Regions from separate parts of the Paenibacillus sp. 79R4 genome, predicted to be linked through region 1. Evidence: riboswitches for the same ligand, from Rfam matches in the RefSeq annotation. Region 1 holds a riboswitch; the other holds the start of a gene.

Region 1 (4,427 bases):
TCGCAAATGCTGCCGGAAGGTTACGTTCCAGCCGTCATTCAAGAGAATAATGATTCGCAAATTATTCCGGCTATCGAAGGGCTGATCTTCCCGCTCTTTACCGACTGCAAAGAGGCGCTTGATCCGAATGGACGCTTCGGCTCATACATCCAGACGTTGAACAAGCATCTGAATACCGTGCTTCAACCAGGTGTGTGCCTGTTTGAGGACGGAGGCTGGAAGCTCTCCTCCACCAGCGATAACTCCTGGCTCAGTAAGATCTATCTGTGCCAATTCATCGCTCGGCAAATTCTCGGCCTGGAGTGGAACGAGCAAGGCAAAGCCGCGGACGCCGCCCACGTTGGCTGGCTGACATCCACGGCGAATGCTTACTGGAGCTGGAGCGATCAAATGCTCGCCGGAGTAATCTGCGGCAGTCGCTACTATCCGCGCGGAGTGACATCCATTCTGTGGCTGGATGAGCAACCGACTGCGTAATAATAAGCTAACCAAGCTATCACAAAAGCCCCACACGACTCTCATCCCCCCAGTAATGGGGAAATAAAGAGCATGTGGGGCTCTTTTCTTGCGATAAATTCGTAATGGGCACATGCTCGCATCCACTCTCTGAACCTATATGCCCATCCACTAATGAAACTGGGTATCGCAGTTCGGGCCAATTGAGCGTATAGAAACCGTAACGATACTGGACATCATTATTCAAAACAAACGTAGACTTGAATATTCTAACGAAACTGGGTATCGCTATTTAGAACAAACCCGGTACTTGGCGATACTAACGAAGCTGTTGTATCGTCATTACAACAAATCGAGCACCTGGATGTTCTAACGTAACTGGGTATCCTCATTACAACTAATCAGGCAGCTGGATTCCTAACGTAACTAGGTATCGTCATTACAACAAATCGAGCACCTAGGAGTTCTAACGAAACTGGGTATCCTCATTACAACTAATCAGGCAGCTGGATTCCTAACGTAACTAGGTATCGTCATTACAACAAATCGAGCACCTGGGAGTTCTAACGAAACTGGGTATCGCTATTCGGGCCAAATTGGGCACTAAAAAAATCTAACGAAACTAGGTATCGTTATTGGAGCAAAATAGGGGCTTAAAGTGTGAATTTCACCTAAATAACGATCTGTAGTTTCGTTAGATTTTATTCGCGGCTTTTAATGAGGTAATAACGCTCTGTAGTTTCGTTAGAGATAGTAAATAAATACCCGGGACGATCTGTCCCGGGTTATCTCCTATGAAAAACTTAAGCCGCTGAAGCACTGTTTTGTCTGGAAATCGCAAACAATACGAACCAGATCAGCAGGAAACCTAGCGCTTGAGGGATGGTCACGATTTGCTGGAAAGCGATCCAGTTGATCAAGACGCCGACCATTGGGAAGCTAAGCTCTGCCAGTGTAGCCACAGACGCCTTCGTGGTGGTCAAGCCCTTGTAGTAGACTAGGATGCTGAGCAGCCCTGGCAGCAACGCCTGACCAAGCAGGTTAAGTCCTACCAAAGATAACTCATAGGAGCCCGATGGAAGATTCCATGCCGCACCTTCATTCCAGGTTACCGCAAGCAGCAGCGGAAGAGCGAGAACAAATCGAAGCGAGGTTACTGTCTCGTATTTCATCTGTCCGACCATCAACCTGCCCATCACAGTGGAACCGCCCCATAGAGCCGCAGCCCCCAAAGATAACAGACTTCCAACTTGCACAAATTCATTCCAGTGGCCGAATGGAATCGCAAATCCAAAGGTTAGAAAATAGGTTCCAGCCAGCGCAATCAGGAACAGAATCGAGAAGTGACGCGGCAGCTTCTCTTTGAGCAACAAGCTCGCTAAAATGATAGCGAACAACGGCTGCAGCTTCTGCAGCAGCAATACTGCGTTGGCGTTGCCGTTAGCAAGCCCCATCGTGAACAGGATAGTTGCTATGGCTGAGCCGCCCCAGGAAATGAAAAGCAATGCACCGAGATGCTTCATGCTCATGCCCTTTAATTCCCCGCGATTCTTCCATAATACTGGAATAGCGATCAATGCGATAATCACATGCTCCAGCAGAACGATTTGCGCTGATGTCAGTGCACGGAGCAAAATGATCCGAAATAATGGATCGACACCCCATAATGCCGCTCCCAATACCACTAGCCAAAAACCGCTTTTTGCCTTCGCAGGACGCACCGAAGTGGGCTCCTGCACCTTATAGCCTGTACTTACGTTTTCCATCTTGCTGTCTCTCCCTCTCCTTGAATACGGAGTCTTGCCAGCAGAAAGCCCCCGTTGAATCGACAACAGTCGACATCTACGGGGGCTGATCAAATAAGCATGCGCAAAGACAGGCTTACCACCTTGTCGCACAAACTTAAGATTGATCTTCTCCCATCCGGACTTTACCGTCGGCTCTGGATTTGCACCAGATCAGTCGCTATCGTCCCAAAGGACGGACAGCGAGTCGCGGGCTGTGATTCAATCGCTAAGTGCTGATTGAACCATTCACCGCCGGTCAGGAATTTCACCTTACCCCGAAGATCCATATTCAAATTTTTAATTATTTGATTTTACAATATCCGCTGAATTCATATTACAATCTTTGCCGCGGATATAACTGTAATGAATATCACATTATATTTAGTATATGACTTGTTTCATGTATTTTCAATGAGAATAATTTCATTGTTTCATGCTATTTAATATTTGTATGCAGCATAGCAGGCTCATGCAACCCCAAAACGTCCCATCTACCTAAGTAGTACGTGTGCAAAGAGGCCTGACTCACAGTACCTAAGCTTCTGCTTACGATGTGCGTTTTACAAAACGTTTCCGTTGGTTGAAGCTCGGGGCAAAAGGAATTGAGCTACACGTTTCCGCAGTTCGTTGCAAATGCTTGTAGTATGGTCGTGAGCACTCAGAAGTTTCCAAAGGAAACATGACTTCCTAAGCAGTTACTTGTAGTGGAACGTGAGCACTCAGAAGTTCCCGAAGGAAACCTGTTTTCGTAAACATCTGTCTGTAGTGGATACGTAAGTACCTTAGAGGTTTCCAGCGGCGTCATTCTTCGTAGCATCTGCTTTAGTATGTCCTAAGCACCTGAGTCTTCCAAAAGAAACATAACTCCGTAATCAGTTGCCTGCAGTAGGTCGTGGGCGCTCGCGAATTCCCATAGGGAACAGATTTTAGGCATCCGCTTCTGCAAGTCCTAAGCCCCTCACAATTTTTCCAGAGAAAACATGCTTCATAGCCCATCTTCCGAGCTTCCGCTGAATTCAAGATTCGATTTCGAGCAGCTTCCTTATTGCTGCATGAGCCAAAGCAAACAGTTTGAGCAGCCTTTAATAAACCTTGTGGATGATCTCCTCGAAATCCGGTTCCTTCATCTCGAAATCGTCGATGTCCCCCCAGGTCTCCAGCTCACGCAAAATATCGACCGTGCTCCATTCCTGGCGATTGGCCTCGATCGTTACGACATCATCCTCCCTGCCCGTTACTTGAATTGCGGGATTAAGGGTATCCGGCAGCTGAAATTGACCGCGGAATGTGACGCGGATCTCGGTCGGCAGGCCGATGGTTTCACGAAGCGAGCGAGCGGTGCCATCGAAAGTGAGTTCACCGTGATTGATCACCATCACGCGACCACAGAGCTGCTCAATATCATCCATATCATGCGTAGTAAGCAATATCGTCTTTCCAAAGTCCTGATTGAGCTGCTTGAGGAATTTTCGTATATTCCGCTTCGCATTTACATCGAGTCCAATCGTGGGTTCATCCAGGAACAGAACATCGGGGTCATGCAGCATAGATGCAGCCAGATCGGCCCGCATTCTTTGTCCGAGCGACAGCTTGCGAACCGGTGTAGCCCAGAACTCATACAAATCCAGAAGCTCCGCCAATTGGTCCAAGCGCCTTCGCTTATCGCTATCGGTCACATTGTACATTTTGGCCAAAATATCATAGGAAGCCTTGACCGGAAGATCCCACCACAATTGACTTCGCTGGCCAAACACAACACCAAGGTTCCGCACCGCCTTCCGACGCTCCTGGTGAGGATTATAACCTCCAACAACTACTTCACCTGAGCTGGGATGCAGAATCCCCGTAAGCATCTTGATCGTCGTCGATTTGCCGGCTCCGTTCGGTCCAATATATCCGACGAATTCGCCCTGCTCGATCTGGAAGCTGATGCCACGGACCGCTTCTTTTCTAGTATATTCCCGTGCGAATAGGGTCCGAATGCCGGAGAATCGTCCCTCCCTGACGATCGGAGTCTTGAATTCTTTATATAAATTTTTGGCTTCGATCATTTCTGTAGCCTCCCTTAGCTTCCTGTGCTCTGATATTTCGTAATTCCGAATCGCCAGAACCGCATACTTGCCCCAAGACAAATCGTTGCCACCCCAGCCACGACGACCAGTACCCAGGCTCCAAGCTCACCCC
Region 2 (4,427 bases), on a different contig from region 1:
TTTTTGAGGTTGAGGGGTTCCAGTTAGCGGTTGAGCGAGTTGCTGATTTTGCGGCTCATGTCAAGGAACAGCTTGGTGTTCTGTTTAAAGTAGTTAATCTTGGCGGGGGCTTTGGGATAAGATATACGGAAGAGGATAAGCCGCTGAAGGTTGCTGATTATGTCAAAGCAATTACGGACGCTGTTAAGCAGCACTTTAGCCTTAGCTATCCTGAGCTTCCGGAAATTTGGGTGGAGCCTGGTCGCAGTATTGTAGGCGATGCCGGTACTACGCTCTATACGGTTGGAACGAATAAAGACATTCCCGGCGTACGCAAATATGTAGCTGTCGATGGGGGCATGACCGACAATCCGCGTCCGGCTCTTTATGAGTCCAAATATGAGGCATTGCTGGCGAACCGTGCTTTCGATTCCAATGAAGAGACGGTATCGATTGCCGGTAAATGCTGTGAAACAGGCGATATGCTGATCTGGGATATTGAGCTGCCAACGGTAAACACCGGAGATCTATTAGCAGTGGCTTGTACGGGAGCTTACAATTATGCGATGGCAAGCAACTACAACCGGATTCCGCGTCCAGCTGTTGTATTTGTTAAGGATGGACACAGCGATATCGTAGTAAGGCGCGAGACGCTCGATGACATCGTTGCTTATGATACGATTCCTGAGCGGATTTCAAAGCAGCCCTCCTACAAATGAGAGTCTGAGGATTAAGAGCGGGCTTTTGTGTCAATAATGATTAGAACCGTGAGGAGAACGCATGAATGGCGCATTCTTCACGGTTTTTCATTTTGTATAATTGGCTTCCTCTTTGCTCTACCGGAGATTTCATAGTACACTGGAATAGGTTTTTGACTAACGATTAAATAAGAGGAAGTGACCGATATGAAAAAAGGGAAGATCGTATTGGAAAATGGCGGAGTGGTTGAAATTCAATTTCTGCCTGAAGAAGCACCAGGTACGGTAGCAAACTTTGAGAAGCTGGCTAATTCCGGTTTCTACAACGGACTTACGTTCCATCGCGTAATTCCGGGCTTTGTAGCCCAAGGGGGATGCCCGACCGGAAATGGTACAGGTGGCCCTGGCTACACCATCAAATGCGAGACAGCAACGAACGTAACAAAGCATGAACGCGGTGTTTTGTCCATGGCCCATGCGGGTAAAGATACTGGCGGCAGCCAATTCTTTATCGTATACGAACAACAACCACATCTTAACGGGGTACATACCGTATTTGGCAAAGTAACCTCCGGTATGGATCTTGTGGATCAAGTACGTCCTGGCGACAAGATGCAAGAAGTAACAGTTTGGGACGAATAGTACAAATGTATGCAATAAGAGCCTGCGAACTCGCAGGCTCTTTCTTGTAGTGCTATTTTCTAGAACTATTGCTGATCGGACTTTTCATCCTTGATTTCTTCGCGGAATCCTTCAATGCTTCTTAGACGTTTCTTGTTCTTGTCCTCGATTTGCTGCTTTTCCGTACCGGAGATTTCATCGGCATGCTCGCTCAGGTAGTCCTGACCTTCACGAAAATTTTGGATGGTATTACTTATATGTTTGCTTAATTTTTGCGCGTTGTCCGAACGATCGTCGGGCTTAGCCATGGAATTGCCTCCTTTAAGTCTTGATTGTAAAATCGACGCTGGACGTCAGTGATTATCATCTGCTCAGCAAGAGATTTTATTCACAGAATGCTTGCCTTATCTGCGGAGAGTTTGTTCGATCCTTGATTTTTTAGGGGGATAGTGATAACATTCGTTATGCAACAAAGTTTTGCACAATCGAATAATTTTTCCTTCGGGGTCGGGTGCAATTCCCAACCGACGGTGATGGCATGCGTTATTTGATGGGGCTTCTTAAGCCTGATGAGATGCATGCACGAGTCCGTGACCTGTATATCACTTGATTTCTAATCATGAGATATATGGCTGAGCCGGTGAGATTCCGGGACCGACAGTATAGTCTGGATGGGAGAAGGAAGACGCAGCAGAGCTTTTGGCTAACATTATGCGCTGGGACATACTTAAATATGTCGCATATTTGCAGCCGTTAAGTTCTTATTTTCACAAAGTTAATGTGCATAATGTACATAGCTTCTGTTACAGCATAGCCATGATGGCTTTGTCTGTTCAGCGATGTGATTTTTTTGCGTACTCACTCTCATAATAACCCTGATGGATTAGAATCCGTCGGGGTTTTATTTTTGGGTTCTACAACAGATTAGATAGTGAGGGAGGTGGGAAAAGTGCAGCTGCTGAACGATGAGTTTTATATGGGTCTTGCTCTGGATATGGCTGAGCGTGCTTTGGGCCAGACTGGAATTAATCCTGTGGTCGGCGCGGTTGTCGTCAAGAACGGGGCTGTCATAGGTATGGGTACACATTTGAAAAGAGGAACCGCCCATGCGGAGGTTCACGCTCTAAACATGGCGGGTGCTGAGGCCGAGGATAGTACGGTCTATGTCTCCTTGGAACCTTGCAGTCATTACGGAATGACGCCTCCATGCTCGCAGCGACTCATTCGGGAGAAGGTAAAGCGTGTCGTTGTAGCTTGTGAAGATCCAAATCCAAGTGTAGCAGGCAGAGGGATCGAGATGTTGCGCGAGAGTGGCATTGAGGTGGAAGTCGGAGTGCTGCGTGAGCGGGCGATTAAGCTCAATAGAAAATTCAACAAGTATATTACCACGAAGTTGCCCTATATCACTCTTAAGACAGCGAGTACTCTGGACGGCAAGATCGCCTCGAAGAGCGGAGACAGCAAATGGATCTCCAATGAGGCTGCCCGCGAAATCGTGCACACCTTGCGTCATCAGCATCAGTCGATTCTGGTGGGGGTCGGAACGGTCATCGCCGATGATCCACTGCTTACAACAAGGTTGTCGGTTCCGGGGTTATCTCCTGTTCGAATTATCGTGGATTCAGCCTTAAGGGTTCCCGGGAATAGCCAAGTCCTAACGGATGGCAAGGCACCGACCATTCTATTGACAACAAGCCATGCGGCTCAAGACAGAATAGATGCACTGCGCGAGCAAGGCATTGAAATCATCATATGTGGAGACGGGCCAGAGGTTGATCTGGAACTTGCCATGCGCCTGCTTGGCGAACGTGAGATGGCCTCGATTCTGGTCGAGGGTGGAGGAAGGATCAACGGGTCGATGCTGCAGCATCATTTGGTTGATGAATTGATGATATTTATGGCTCCCAAACTCATTGGCGGCCTTGAGTCTCCAGGGAGCTTTATCTTTGACGGCTATGAACGAATGCAAGATAGCATAGTGTTAAAGGATATGGAAGTGGAGCTCATTGGTGATAATATTTGTGTCAAAGGACAGCCGATGTATTCCGTATAACCTGATACAGGGCAACAAGGAGGCAAGATCATGTTCACTGGAATTGTTGAAGAGATCGGTACGATGAAATCGATCAGCCATAAAGGGGAAGCGATGGTTCTCGGTATTCTGGCCAGCCGCATTATGGACGATGTGAAGCTGGGGGATAGCATCTCAGTAAATGGTGTATGCCTGACCGCCACTTCCCTGGAAGCTTCCGGCTTTACGGTAGATGTCATGCCACAAACTTATCGACATACGAATCTGAGCCGTTTGAAGCCTGGCAGCAAGGTGAATCTGGAACGAGCTATGGCTGCTGGCGGACGATTCGGCGGACATATCGTACAAGGCCATGTGGACGGAACCGGCACGATTGCAAGCATGCGTCAAGATCAAAATGCGGTCTTCGTTGAAATTGAACCCTCGGAGCCAGCTCTTTTTAAATACATTATCCCGCAAGGCTCGATTACGATTGATGGCATCAGCCTGACGGTCGTCAGCGTTGAAGGAGGAAGGTTCAGGGTATCCATCATTCCACATACCTGGAGCGAGACAGTGCTAGCGTTAAAACGTGCGGGGGACACGGTCAATCTGGAGACGGATGTGCTAGGCAAGTATGTGGAGCATCTGCTGAAATTTAACCATGACCCATCAGGCCAATCGCAAAGCGGCAATCCTTCAAATGTAAATTTATCATTTCTAGTTGAGAATGGATTCGCCTGACATCATCAGGTCTTATAGGGAAATGAATGAACGCAAAGTTTGAAGTTACGGTTCCTTAGATTCATTTGAAATTTGCAGCAATAGCAGGAGGGGATTCATATGAAAGATATTCAATTGGATCGAATTGAAGATGCGATTTATGACTTAATGCGCGGCAAAGTCATTATCGTGGTTGATGATGAGGATCGGGAGAATGAGGGAGACTTTGTAGCGCTAGCTGAGAAAGCCACTCCGGAAGTGATCAATTTTATGATTACGGAGGGTCGCGGACTCGTCTGCCTGCCGATTACGCAAGAGCGAGCAGAGGAGCTGGAGCTGCAGCCGATGGTGGCGCAAAATACGGATAATCACGGGACAGCCTTTACGGTATCGAT

The links. Region 1 has a riboswitch for FMN ahead of DMN77_RS23280 (DMT family transporter). Riboswitches for the same ligand answer to the same signal wherever they lie in the genome.
Region 2: linked by a shared signal. The riboswitch ahead of ribD (bifunctional diaminohydroxyphosphoribosylaminopyrimidine deaminase/5-amino-6-(5-phosphoribosylamino)uracil reductase RibD) and the one ahead of DMN77_RS23280 (DMT family transporter) in region 1 are both predicted to bind FMN.

The regions. Positions count from the first base shown of each region.
Region 1 is NZ_QJOT01000029.1:17,931-22,357, forward strand. It holds gene DMN77_RS23275 (glycoside hydrolase family 52 protein) at 1-477, shown strand, start outside; gene DMN77_RS23280 (DMT family transporter) at 1,260-2,222, opposite strand; FMN riboswitch at 2,364-2,530, opposite strand; gene DMN77_RS23285 (ABC transporter ATP-binding protein) at 3,326-4,294, opposite strand; gene DMN77_RS23290 (ABC transporter permease) at 4,309-4,427, opposite strand, start outside.
Region 2 is NZ_QJOT01000004.1:220,640-225,066, reverse strand. It holds gene lysA (diaminopimelate decarboxylase) at 1-698, shown strand, start outside; gene DMN77_RS06985 (peptidylprolyl isomerase) at 885-1,319, shown strand; gene tlp (small acid-soluble spore protein Tlp) at 1,385-1,606, opposite strand; FMN riboswitch at 1,792-1,985, shown strand; gene ribD (bifunctional diaminohydroxyphosphoribosylaminopyrimidine deaminase/5-amino-6-(5-phosphoribosylamino)uracil reductase RibD) at 2,248-3,351, shown strand; gene ribE (riboflavin synthase) at 3,382-4,053, shown strand; gene DMN77_RS06965 (bifunctional 3,4-dihydroxy-2-butanone-4-phosphate synthase/GTP cyclohydrolase II) at 4,153-4,427, shown strand, end outside.